DNA from 3 places in the Massilia sp. SYSU DXS3249 genome. Region 3 is predicted to be linked to each of the others. Evidence: predicted binding sites of a transcription regulator. Region 3 holds the regulator's gene; each other region holds the start of a gene.
The links. The regulator sigma-54, encoded in region 3, starts transcription at its own class of promoters, with help from an activator protein. The targets are predictions, from matches to a motif close to TGGCANGNAANCTGCTTT.
Positions count from the first base shown of each region.

Region 1: pepA (flocculation-associated PEP-CTERM protein PepA) is a predicted target of sigma-54. The motif match lies at 2,389-2,406, and genes of this name have one in related genera.
Region 2: ACWCIA_RS02435 (PEP-CTERM sorting domain-containing protein) is a predicted target of sigma-54. The motif match lies at 1,693-1,710, and genes of this name have one in related genera.

Region 1 is NZ_JBSIPX010000020.1:12,063-16,256, forward strand. It holds gene ACWCIA_RS19570 (sensor histidine kinase) at 1-126, shown strand, start outside; gene ACWCIA_RS19575 (hypothetical protein) at 222-641, shown strand; gene ACWCIA_RS19580 (RAD55 family ATPase) at 638-2,089, shown strand; gene pepA (flocculation-associated PEP-CTERM protein PepA) at 2,453-3,325, shown strand; gene ACWCIA_RS19590 (extracellular solute-binding protein) at 3,386-4,192, opposite strand; gene ACWCIA_RS19595 (ABC transporter ATP-binding protein) at 4,179-4,194, opposite strand, start outside.
Region 2 is NZ_JBSIPX010000002.1:31,394-35,587, forward strand. It holds gene hslO (Hsp33 family molecular chaperone HslO) at 1-265, shown strand, start outside; gene ACWCIA_RS02425 (Dps family protein) at 453-959, shown strand; gene ACWCIA_RS02430 (acyl-CoA thioesterase) at 979-1,410, shown strand; gene ACWCIA_RS02435 (PEP-CTERM sorting domain-containing protein) at 1,790-2,491, shown strand; gene ACWCIA_RS02440 (VOC family protein) at 2,548-3,027, opposite strand; gene ACWCIA_RS02445 (DUF3224 domain-containing protein) at 3,077-3,481, opposite strand; gene ACWCIA_RS02450 (hypothetical protein) at 3,787-4,053, opposite strand; gene ftsB (cell division protein FtsB) at 4,059-4,194, opposite strand, start outside.
Region 3 is NZ_JBSIPX010000011.1:147,882-152,075, reverse strand. It holds gene lptC (LPS export ABC transporter periplasmic protein LptC) at 1-349, shown strand, start outside; gene lptA (lipopolysaccharide transport periplasmic protein LptA) at 365-982, shown strand; gene lptB (LPS export ABC transporter ATP-binding protein) at 982-1,743, shown strand; gene ACWCIA_RS14550 (RNA polymerase factor sigma-54) at 1,766-3,235, shown strand; gene hpf (ribosome hibernation-promoting factor, HPF/YfiA family) at 3,296-3,649, shown strand; gene ACWCIA_RS14540 (enoyl-CoA hydratase/isomerase family protein) at 3,764-4,194, shown strand, end outside.

The sequences.
Region 1 (4,194 bases), on a different contig from region 3:
CTGCAGGAAAACCTGAGCTCGCGCGGCGGCAGCCTCGATATCGACACGGAAGAATCCGCCGGCACCAGCATTACGGTGTCCCTGCCCCTCATTCTCGCCAATCCAGGCTCGTGCCACGAGTCATGATCGGATAGAATCTCTCCTGACAAAAACACAATCTCACCCCGTGGCGTGAAGTGGCAGCATGTCGCCTGCCCACCGCTTCAGTTGCCCGACCACTTATGTCCATCCCGCACGAGTTACTCGCAACGATTACCCAACGGCTGGACCCCAGCCGTGGTCCGGCCGTTGTCGACGACGCGATCGGCTTGTGGCACGCGATGTCGAACCAGTTCAGTCCCCTGCTCGGTCCGCTCAGCACCGAGTTGCTGCTGTTGCGCGCCCTGGAAACGGCCGAGGCGCAGCACCCCTGGCTGCAGGGGGCACATGAACGCGACATCGCCCGGCCGCCTTTCGAGGGACTGCGGCGCTGCTTTACCCAGCGCACGCCGGAAGAAGTGGCAGACGCCAACCGTGCCATTTGCACCGCTTTTATCGGTCATCTGGTGGAACTGATCGGCGCCGCCCTGGCGACCCGGTTCCTGCGCACGGCGTTTCCGGACAGCGACACCCCGGGAAAACAACTAGGAGAATCGGCATGACCGAGAAAATCGACCTGCCCCTGCTGGCGACGGGTGTCCCTGGACTCGACAGCGTCCTCGGCGGCGGCTTGCCGGAGCTGTCCTTCAACATCATCGGCGGCGCCCCCGGCAGCGGCAAGACGACGTTTGCGCAGCAGATCATGTTTGCGCTGGCCGGCCCACGCCGCAAGGCGGTGTTCTTCACCGCCATGGGCGAGCCGCCGGTCAAGATGCTGCGCTACCAGCAGCAATTCGATTATTTCGATTTCGACAAGATCGGCGAGTCGGTCGTCTTCATCAACCTGGCAGCCCAGGTCGAGCAAGGCGATTACGACGCCGTGCTGGCGCAGATCCTGGAAGGCGTGCGCATGCACGCGCCGGCCCTGGTCTTCATCGATTCGTTCCGTTCCTTCGTGCAGGGCGCCCTGGGCGAGCACCAGGAAGTGGCCGCGCTGCAAAAGTTCGTGCAAAAGCTCGTCGCCCACATGACGAGCTGGAACGCGACCAGCTTCCTGATCGGCGAATACCTGGTCAACGAAGCGGACCAGAATCCGATCTTCACGGTCGCCGACGGCATCATCTGGCTGAGCCAGAAATTGCAGCGCAACGCCCTGTCGCGCAAGATCCAGGTGGTCAAGATGCGCGGGCAACGGCAACGGCCGGGCCTGCATTCCTTCCGCATCGAGCGTTCCGGTCTCGAGATTTTCCCGCGGGTGATTCCCGTGGCGCGCGAAGGCGACTTCAAGCCGAAAGTGTCGAAGGAGCGCCTGTCGACGGGCGTGCCGGTGCTTGACGAGATGCTGGGCGGCGGCATCCCGACCGGCTACTCGGTGCTGCTGGTCGGCCCGACCGGCTCGGGCAAGACCATCCTCGCCGGCGAATTCCTGGCAGAGGGTGCCCGCAACGGCGAGTGCGGCGTGGTCGCCCTGTTCGAGCGCACCCCGAACCAGGTCATGAACGAAAAGGTCGAGGCGCTGGTCGAGTCGGGCGATGTGATCATCCTGCCGGTGCGCTCGCTCGACCTGTCTATCGACGAGATGCTGCGCGAAATGCTGGCCCTCATCGACGAGCACAAGGCCACCCGCCTGGTGCTCGACTCGCTGACCGGCTTCGAGATGGCGCTCAACCCCGAGGACCGCGAGGACTTCAACGAAGCGCTGTACCGCATGTCGGCGGTGCTGAACGCGCGCGGCGTGACGGTCATCATGACCAGCGAACTCGAAGACCGTTTCAGCGACCTGCGCTTCAGCCCCTACGGCAGCGCGGTGCTGGTGGACTGCGTCATCATGCAGCGCTATATGGAGTACCAGTCGGAGTTCCATACGCTGATCTCGGTCGTCAAGCTCCGCGGCAGCAAGCACAGCCGTCAAATCCGCACCTTCGATATCACCGAGGAAGGCATCGTCATCGGGACCACCGCGGCCCCTTACGACGGCGTACTGCTCGGCAATCCACAACTGCGGAGCTGAGCCCGCAACGTCCTTTCGGCCCTGGCGTGATTCCATGCCAGGCGCTTCGCCAGCAGCCGCCTGCGAGCGGTTTGCTGGTTGCATTCCTTTCCCTCGCTTCGGCAGACCCGCCACCGCATGCGCGCCGCGACATAATTGCGTTGCAATGCCGTTGATAAACACACCTTATCGGTCACGCAATCCAGACTGACAACGGTATATTCCGGTTGGAAAAACGTCACTGTCGGACTTCTTTACATGTATTGACACCAATAAAGCATGCGTTCGATAACTAATTGAATTTCCTCATTATTTTCTTCGGGCATGGGTATTGCTTCACTAAAAGTCCATCCACCCCGTTGACAATATGTCGAAAGATCAACAATGAATTCCGTTAAAAAACTTCTGTGTGCCGCAGCCGTCGCGCTGGGCACGACCGGTAGCGCAATCGCTGCTCCGGTCCTGACCGATTGGGTGTTCAGCCCGAACGGCGGAGGCTTCGCAGGAGGCCAGACAATCGGTGAATACCTGGACACCAACGGCAATGCCTTCATCCAGCTCACGCCAACCGGCGGTAACTCGTTCGAGTTCAGGGAGCACGCCGTATTCAATATTCTCCAAGCAGACAGCAATGGCCGCCGCTTCCCGGTGAATTTCCCTGGCGGTAATATCAGCGCCACCTTCGAGGCCGTCGGCAGCGGCACTTACGGTGGTGAATTCAGCTTCAGCAGCGGCATCGTCCGCATGTACCAGAACCCGGTCAACCGCCAGTACGGCAGCACGCAAGGCGTGTACGGCGCCAACCTGGGCACCCTGATCGCCGAGTTCGACGTCTTCGGCGGCGGCGGCCGGGTCGATGCGAACGGCGCCCCGATCAACAATGGCCAGGTCAGCGTGTTCGCCAAGGCAATGCCCGGCATGCTCGAGGCGGGCTATTTCTTCAACGCCCAAGGCGAAGACCTCTCGACCAAGGCGATCATGGGCTTTGCGTTCACTAACGCGAACACGATTTCGCGCCCGGGCACGACCCTGGTCAGCGAAGTAGCCTGCCAGTACGCCGGCTTCACCGGCAACGGCTGCACGAGCGGCCGCTACAGCAACCGTCCGAACGAGTATTTCTTCATCGGCGGGAACGGCCAGTTCAAGCTGGGGGAAATCCTGACCGAAGTACCGGAACCAGGCTCGTTCGCCCTGTTCGGCATCGCCCTGCTGGCTGCCGGCGCTACTGCGCGCAAGCGCCGGGTGCTGCGCAAGTAAGGTTTTGTAGACACCATGAAAAAAGCGGCCTTGGCCGCTTTTTTCATGTTCTTGTTCCGCTCAGCGCTTGGCTGTCGGGAAAAACAGCTGCTCGCCGCCAGGCTTGAAGCCAGCGATGCGCGCCTGTCCTTCGGGCGAGGTCATCCATTCGATCAGCTGCTGCGCGCCGCGGTAGTTCACGCCCGGGTGCTTGGCCGGATTGACGGCGATGATGCCGTAGGGGTTGAACATGCGCTTGTCTCCCTCGACCAGGATCGCCAGGCCCGTCCTGGCCTTGTAGGCGCCATAGGTGGCGCGGTCGGTGAGCGTGTAGGCGCGCATTTCGGCGGCCATGTTCAGCACTTCGCCCATGCCCAGGCCGGCCGAGACGTAGGCCGCGCCTGCCGGTTTGGTGCCGGCCGCCTGCCAGTACCCCTTTTCCATCACATCGGTGCCGGAATTGTCGCCGCGGGAAATGAATTTCGCGCCGCTCGCCGCGAGTTTGCCGAAGGCGGCGACGACGTCCTTGCCGCCCCTGATTTTGGCGGGATCGGACTCCGGGCCGACGACGATGAAATCGTTGTACATCACGTCGCGCCGGTCGACGCCCCAGCCCTCCGCGACGAATTTGTCTTCCAGCTGGCGCGCATGCACCAGGGTCACGTCGACGTCGCCGTTCCTGCCCAGTTCGAGGGCCTTGCCGGTGCCGACCGAGATCACCTTGACCTGGATGCCGGTCTTCGCCTCGAAGGCCGGCAGCAGGTGCTTGAGCAGGCCAGAGTTTTCGGTGCTGGTGGTGGTGGACAGGCGGACCGGCTCCTGGGCCAGCGCCAGCGGCGAGGCCGCCATGGCACACAGCAGCACGGCGAACAGATTACGGCGTTTCATCG
Region 2 (4,194 bases), on a different contig from region 3:
CCTGTTCTGGGAAGAGACGATTCGCGTGTTCGACCCGCAGCACCCGCAGTTCCACTGCAGCTGCACGCGCGAAAAAGTCGGCAACATGCTGAAAATGCTGGGCCAGGATGAAGTCGAATCGGCCCTGGCCGACCTCGGCGAACTGGGCATCAACTGCGACTTCTGCGGCAAGCATTACGCCTTCGACAAGGTCGATTGCGCGCAGCTGTTCGCGACGCCGACGACCGCCGATGCGATGGTGCCGGCAGGCGAAGTCAAGCATTGATCGGCTGACTGCGGCAGGCATGGGACGGCGCGTGAATACGCGCCGTTTTTGTTTGTCCCGGATTTGAAACGGGTCGCTGCGCTACAGGTTTTTTCGGCCGGTGCTAAGCTGTTGCATCGTTAGCAGTGTTGCTATTTCCACAAAACACTGCGACTCACAGATGATCAATTTCTACGGGAGAAACGCAATGCACATGGATACCGGAATCAGCACCGAAGACCGCGCCAAGATCGTCGAATCGCTCTCGACCGTACTGGCCGACGCCTACATGCTTTACCTGAAGACGCACAATTTCCACTGGAACGTCACCGGGCCGATGTTCTCGACCCTGCACGTGATGTTCGAGGAACAGTACACCGAGCAGTGGAACGCGCTGGACGACATCGCCGAGCGCATCCGCTCGCTGGGCCACTTCGCGCCGGCCACCTCGCGCCGCTACGCCGAGCTGTCGAACATCAGCGAAGAGCCGGAAGTGCTGTCGGCCAAGGAAATGATCCGCCAGCTGGTCGACGGCAACGAAACCATCGTGCGCACCCTGCGCGCAGGCGTCAAGGTCGCCGACGAGCTCGACGATTTCCCGACCGCCGACATGCTCACGACCCGCATGGAAGTGCACGAGAAGAATGCCTGGATGCTGCGCTCCTTCCTCGAACAGGGCGCCGGATCGATGCAGGGCGACGCTTCGTCGGAGTAAACGGAGCCGACCGTTGACGATGCGCGACACGCCCCGCTCCGCCTTCCCGCATTGCATGGCGCTGCCTACGCGCTGGATGGACAACGACAGCTATGAGCATGTCAACAACGTCAACTACTACAGCTTCTTCGACACCGCGGTCAATCGCTTCCTGATCGACCGCGGCGTGCTCGACATCCACCGGGACGAGATCGTCGGCTTCGTTGTCGAGACGAGCTGTTCCTACTTTAGTTCCATTTCCTTCCCCGACATGGTTCATGTCGGCGTGCGCGTTGCCAAGCTCGGCAATTCCAGCGTGCGCTATGAGCTGGCCCTGTACCGTAACGACGAGCCACTGCCCTCGGCTGCCGGGCACTTCGTGCACGTCTACGTGGATCGGCGCAGCAATACCTCGGTGCCGATTCCTCCGCAGGTGCGAGACGTCCTGCAAGAACTCGCGTCGGCAGCCTGAGCCACCGATTTTCCGCGCGAAGGCAGACTCCGTGAAGCCGAGGGCACAGCACCTGTGCTGCGTCTAAAGTATTGTCGTTCGACCTCACATTTTTCCTGCTCACATCTTGACGCGACATTCTTGAATTAGTGAAACAATGCCCGGAGATCAGCACACGTAACCCGAAGTAAGAGAATATTACTACTGGAACTATGTAAATCGTTTTAACCGTTTGTCGACGGAATTTACAAGTCATGCACGCAAGGTAGACACTGGCGCATCGGACGCCCTGTATTTACATGTGGGCACGCAATTTGCTGAAGAGCTGATGCCTAGTCTGGCATTCAACTCTTGGGAGAGAACCGTGTTACCTATCAAAAAAATAGCTTGTGCAGCTGCAATGGTCGTATGTTCAGCAAGCGCCAGCGCAGTCCCCATCGTGCTCGACTTCGAGGGGATCGGGGAACTGGCGGCGGTCAATCATTTCTACAATGGCGGGACGGATTCTAGCGGCAAGCGTGGCACCAATTACGGAGTCCACTTTTCGAGCACCAGCCTGGCCGTGATCGACAGCGACGCGGGCGGACGCGGCGACATCGCCAACGAACCCTCGGCCAGCACGGTGCTGTTTTTCCTGAGCGGCGGGGCGGCGACGATGAACGTGGCGTCCGGTTTCGACGGCGGCTTCTCGTTTTTCTACAGCAGCAGCGAGAACGGATTCATCAGCGTCTGGGATGGCCTGAACGGTACCGGTAACCTGCTTGCCATGCTGGAACTGCATGACAACAACGACGGCTGCCTCGGCGACCCGAACGGCCTCTACTGCCGCTTTACCAACGTTGGCGTGAGCTTTGCCGGCGTTGCCCGCTCGGTCAACTTCGCTGGCTCCGTGGACAGTATCGCCTTCGACAATATCACGTTCGACAATATTCTCCCCGGCACGCCGATTGATCCGCCGGATGGTCCAACCGATCCGACCGATCCGACCGACCCGACCGACCCGGAAGACCCGACCGAAGTGCCGGAACCGGCCACCCTCGCCCTGTCGGCGCTGGGACTGGCAGGCCTGGCGGCGTCGCGCCGCCGGCGCAAGATGCAATAGGTTAGCGCGCGTGGACTGCGGGCCTGTGCGCCCGCAGTTTTTCTTCGGTGACGTCTTCAACCGCGACGCGCCGCTTCGATCGCGGCCACGTCAATCTTCCCCATCCCCATCATCGCCTCGAAAGCGCGCCTGGCCGCGGCCGGGTCCGGATCGGTGATGGCGTCCGTCAGCACGCGCGGCGTGATCTGCCAGGACAGGCCCCATTTGTCGCGGCACCAGCCGCACACGTTTTCCTGGCCTCCATTGCCGACGATGGCATTCCACAGGCGGTCGGTCTCCGCCTGGTCGTCGGTCGCCACCTGGAAGGAGAAGGCCTCGTTGTGCTGGACGCCGGGTCCACCGTTCAGGCCCAGGCAGGGAATGCCCATCACCGTGAACTCGACCGTCAGCACGTCGCCCTGCTTGCCCGCCGGGTAGTCGCCCGGCGCGCGGTGGACGGCCTTCACTTCGCTGTCGGGAAAGGTCGCGGCATAGAACTGCGCGGCGTCCAATGCCGTGCCGTCGAACCAGAGACACACCGTATTCTTGCTGACCATGTCATTCTCCGATGGTGGAACCACTGCCGCTTGAGACCAGCGGGCCGGCTTACAGTTCGGGCAGGAAGTAATCGAACTCGTAGAAGTGATTGCGCTCTTCGATGCGGATGCGCATGGTGCCGTTGATGCCGGCCAGCTCTCCGGTGCCGGAATCGGGCACGACCGTAATCGACAGCTGCTGCGCCCCGCGCGCCATCGTGCCCGAGTGCTGCAGCACGAAGCCGCCGGTGCGCCCGTGCAGCGTGCCCGTCACCCGCTCGATCGCGACATAGCCGGCCGAGCCTTCGGTGACCGTCAGCGCCGACAGCATTTCGCCGGAACCGCGCCCGTTCAGGTCGCCGTGATACAGCTTGTCGATCGCCATGCGGCCGGTCGTGGCGCCGTTCAGGACAGTGGGCTCGCCTTGCGGGGTGAGGGTAACGTCGAAAGGTCCGGCGGCATGTTGCTGGCTCATGGTGCGCTTCCTTGGTGGTGAAAGATAGCGAACATTCTAGGCGAATCCGGGCCGCAGATCACCGATTATCGGGTTGAGGCAGGTGCAGGCATGGACGGTTGAATTGCGGCAGCCGCGTAGCAGACCCGTAGGGTGGACGGCTACACCCTTCAGCTTGCATGACGCCTGCGTCGACGCCGTCCACGCGTTCAACGCACGGAAGCGTGGCGCGAATCAGTGTCGAGTTGATACAGGCTCTGCTGAACGCGTGGACGGGAAACCCGTCCACCCTACGAATGTCGGCAGCCGCAGCCGCCAACACAGGTTCAGTGCGCGCTACCCGGCATATGCAGGTCAATCACCTTCATCACCGCCAGCGTCGTCCCCATGCTCATCTCGCCGGTCGCAAACGCATGGCGCAACTCCGCCTGCGGCAGGCCGGCGGCAGCGGCAAGGTGGGTCGTGCCTTCGGCCAGCGCGGCGGTGGCGAGCGCCTCGGACAGGATGGCCGGGTCGCCGCTCTCGAAGGCGGCGGCGAGATAGCTGGCCAGCGCCTCGAGTGTGGCCAGTTGCGCGGCAGGGCTTGAGCTCATGGGAATCAGTGGGTCGGTCCGGCGGCGGCAGGCTTGCCGTCCTTGCCCGGTTTCGGCGGCGGTGGCGGCGGCGGCACGGTCATCGACTCCTGCGGCTGCTCGTCCTTGCGCAACACCTGCACGAAGATCTCGTTCTGCTTG
Region 3 (4,194 bases):
AGTGACCCGGCCCGTGGTCGAGAGCATGGCGCCGGGCCGCCCGCGCATGACGATGAACGCCGAACGCGGCCAGGTCTTCCATGGCGAGAACCGCGTCGAACTGATGGGCAAGGTCGACATCCTGCGCCCGGCCACGCCGACCAGCGAGAAGCTGCACGCCCAGACCGATGCGCTGACCGTGCTGGCCGACGACGAGATCGTCAAGACGAACCGCCCGGTACGCATGACGCTCGGCGCTTCCTCGGTCGACGCTGTCGGTTTGCATGCGGTGAACCCGACCCAGAAGATGCACCTCGGCGGGCGCGGGAAGATCGTCTATCCGCCGCGCCAAAACACGCCCACCCAATAACAGGAACGAGAACACATGAAAAAATTGCTTGCCGCCGCCTTCCTTTCGCTGCTGTCGCTGTCGGCCACGGCCGAGAAGGCGGACTCGCTCAAGCAGGCCGTCGTCGAATTCGACTCGCTCGACGTGGACGAAGTCACGCAGACGCGCATCCTGACCGGCAACGTCGTCGTCACCCGCGGCACGCTGCTGCTCAAGTCCGACCGCGCCCTGGTCAAGGAAACGCCCGAAGGCTACATGAGCGTGACGCTGACCTCGAATCCGGGCCGCGTGGCGACCTTCCGCCAGAAGCGCGACGGCGGGCCCGACCTGTGGGTCGAGGGCCAGGCCGAGCGCATCGAATACGAGGAGCGCGAGGAACTGGTGAAGCTGTTCTCGAAGGCGGTCGTGAAGGAGCTCGAAAACGGGCGCATGACGAACGAACTGGTCGGCCCCTACATCTCCTACGACAACCGCCGCGAAGTGGCGACCGTGCGCAACGACCCGAGCGGCCAGACCAAGGCCGGCGGCGGCCGCGGCACCCTGATCATCGCACCGCGCCGCACCGGCGCGGCAGCCCCCGCAGCGGCAGCGCCGACTGCACGCGCAGGCACCACGCCCGCGGCACCGGCACCGGCACCAGCAGGAAAGAAATAATGAAGGATGACCACGACAACCGCAGTACCCTGGTCGTGCGGGGCCTGCAAAAGAGCTACGGCAAGCGCCTGGTGGTGCGCGACGTCTCGCTCGAGGTGGGCTGCGGCGAAGTCGTCGGCCTGCTCGGGCCGAACGGCGCCGGCAAGACGACCTCGTTCTACATGATCGTCGGCCTGGTGCCCTCGGACGCCGGCACCATCGAAATCAACGGCACCGACATTTCCAGCCTGCCGATCCACCGCCGCGCGGTGCTCGGCCTGTCCTACCTGCCGCAGGAAGCGTCGGTGTTCCGCAAGCTGACGGTGGAGGACAACATCCGCGCCGTGCTCGAGCTGCAGCGCGACGACAACGGCAAGTCGCTGACCAAGGCCGCCATCAACGAGCGCCTCGATTCCCTGCTGGCCGAACTGCAGATCGAGAAGCTGCGCGAGAACCCGGCGCTGTCGCTGTCGGGCGGCGAGCGCCGCCGCGTGGAGATCGCGCGCGCGCTGGCGACCAATCCGCGCTTCGTGCTGCTCGACGAACCGTTTGCAGGTGTCGACCCGATCGCCGTGATCGAGATCCAGCGCATCGTGCGCTTCCTGAAGGAGCGCGGCATCGGCGTCCTGATCACCGACCACAACGTGCGCGAGACGCTCGGCATCTGCGACCGCGCCTACATCATCAACCAGGGCGCCGTGCTGGCTTCCGGGCGCCCTGACGACATCATCGCCGACGAGTCGGTACGACGCGTCTACCTCGGCGAACACTTCCGCATGTGACCACGGAACGAACAGCCGCACCATGAAACAATCCCTGCAACTCCGGACTTCGCAGCACCTGGCGCTCACGCCGCAGCTTCAGCAGTCGATCCGCCTGCTGCAGTTGTCCACGCTCGAACTGCACCAGGAGATCGAGCAGATCCTCTCCGATAATCCGCTGCTCGAGCGGATCGACGACCCGCTCGACAATTCCGTGCGCCTGCTGGCCGACGGCGCCATCAACGATGCGCCGGCCCAGCAGCCCGACGCGCCGGCGCCGGGGCAGGAAGAAAGCGCCGCGCCCGCGGACAATGGCGACGGGCTCGACGGCGGCGGCGACGTCGAGCGCGGCGAGGCCGACGACTGGGGCGACGCCCCGCGCGCCTCGGGCAGCGAGGGCGACGACGACGGCCGGCCGCAGCTGGGCGCGATCGGCGTCACGCTGCGCGAGCACCTGTCGGAACAGATCCGGGTCACCGCCGTCAGCGCGCGCGACCGCGCCCTGGCCGAACTGGTGATCGACGCCATCGACGACAACGGCTACCTGGAAGAGCAGCTCGACGAGATCCATGCCCGCCTGCCGGAGGAGCTGGAAGTGGAGATGGACGAGCTGCGCTGCGCGCTGGCGCTGGTGCAGAGCCTCGATCCGGTCGGCGTCGGCGCGCGCAGCGCCAGCGAGTGCCTGGCCTTGCAGATCCGGCAGATGCCCGGCGTCCCGCTGGTGACGCGGCGCATGGCTTTGAAGATCGTCGAGGGTTACCTGAGCTGGTTCGCCCAGCGCGAATTCAACAAGCTGAAAAAGGCGCTCGACTGCGACGACGAAGACCTGCGCGAAGCGCAGGCCGTGATCCGCCAGTGCAATCCGCACCCGGGCGCGGCCTTTGCGTCGAGCACCTCGGACTACGTGGTTCCGGACGTTATCGTCCGCAAGACGGCCTCCGGCTGGAGCGTGATGCTGAACCACGAAGTCATGCCGCGCCTGCGCGTCAACAATGTCTACGCGGCCCTGCTCAAGCAGGGCAAGGGCGAGGGCCAGATGAGCGCGCAGCTGCAGGAAGCGAAGTGGCTCATCAAGAACATGCGCCAGCGCTTCGACACGATCCTGCGTGTTTCCCAGGCAATCGTCGAGCGTCAGCGCAACTTTTTCAGCCATGGCGCGGTTGCCATGCGTCCCCTTGTGCTTCGCGAGATAGCTGATACACTAGGCCTACACGAGAGCACAATTTCTCGCGTAACAACTCAAAAATTCATGCTGACCCCGCACGGCATGTTTGAGCTGAAGTATTTCTTCGGAAGCCACGTCGCCACCGAAGCGGGGGGCGAAGCCTCGTCGACGGCGATTCGGGCGCTCATTGCGCAACTGACAGGAGCAGAGGACCCCAGGAACCCATTATCCGACAGCAAGATCGCGGAAATGCTCGGTGAACAAGGAATGGTCATCGCGCGCCGCACGGTTGCAAAATACCGCGAGGCACTCAAGATTCCTCCAGTCAGTCTCCGCAAATCCTTGTAACAGCGGCAGCCACGCGCTACCTGCGCGACCGGCCGCCGCTCCTCTTTCAAAGGAGTGTGTATGAATCTCACTATCAGCGGTCACCACCTCGATGTCACCCCCGCCATCCGTGAATACGTACAGAACAAGCTGGAACGCATCACCCGCCATTTCGATCAAGTGATCGATTCCCATGTGATCCTTGCGATCGACAATCTCACCGAAAAAGACAAAAGGCAGAAAGCCGAGATCAACTTGCGCATGTCCGGCAAGACTGTACACGTGGAAAGTGTGGCGCAAGACCTGTATGCCGCGATCGACCTGTTGATGGACAGGCTGGATCGCCAGGTGATGAAATACAAATCGATGCTGCAAAATCATAGTCACGAGGCGCTCAAGCGCCGTCCTGAAGGCGGAGAGGCTGTTGCTGTCTGATCGGCATTAAGCACCGTCTGAACGAGGGCGCCTGGAGGGCGCCCTTTTCATTTTGGCGGCACGCCGCGCACGGGCTTGGGTAGAATGCATGTCTTTCCCATAACCCTATTCACCATGACCGACCATGTCCTGACCCGCGTTGCCAACGGCACCGGCGTGATCACCCTCGACCGCCCCAAAGCCCTCAATTCGCTCTCGCTCGCCATGGTGCGGCGCCTGACCGAGACCCTGCTGGCCTGGCGCGACGACCCGGCGGTCGCTGCCGTCGTGCTCACCAGCAGCAGCGAAAAAGCCCTGTGCGCGGGCGGCGACATCCGTTTCTTCCACGACGCCGGCACGGCGACCCCGACCGGCGGCAGCGCGCTGCTGGAAGATTTCTTCACGGAAGAGTATGCGCTCAACCACCTGATCCATTTCTATCCGAAACCCTACATCTCGATCATGGATGGGGTCGTCATGGGCGGCGGCATGGGCATCGCCCAGGGCGGGCCGGATACGGGCCTGCGCATCGTCACCGACCGCATCAAGATGGCGATGCCGGAAGT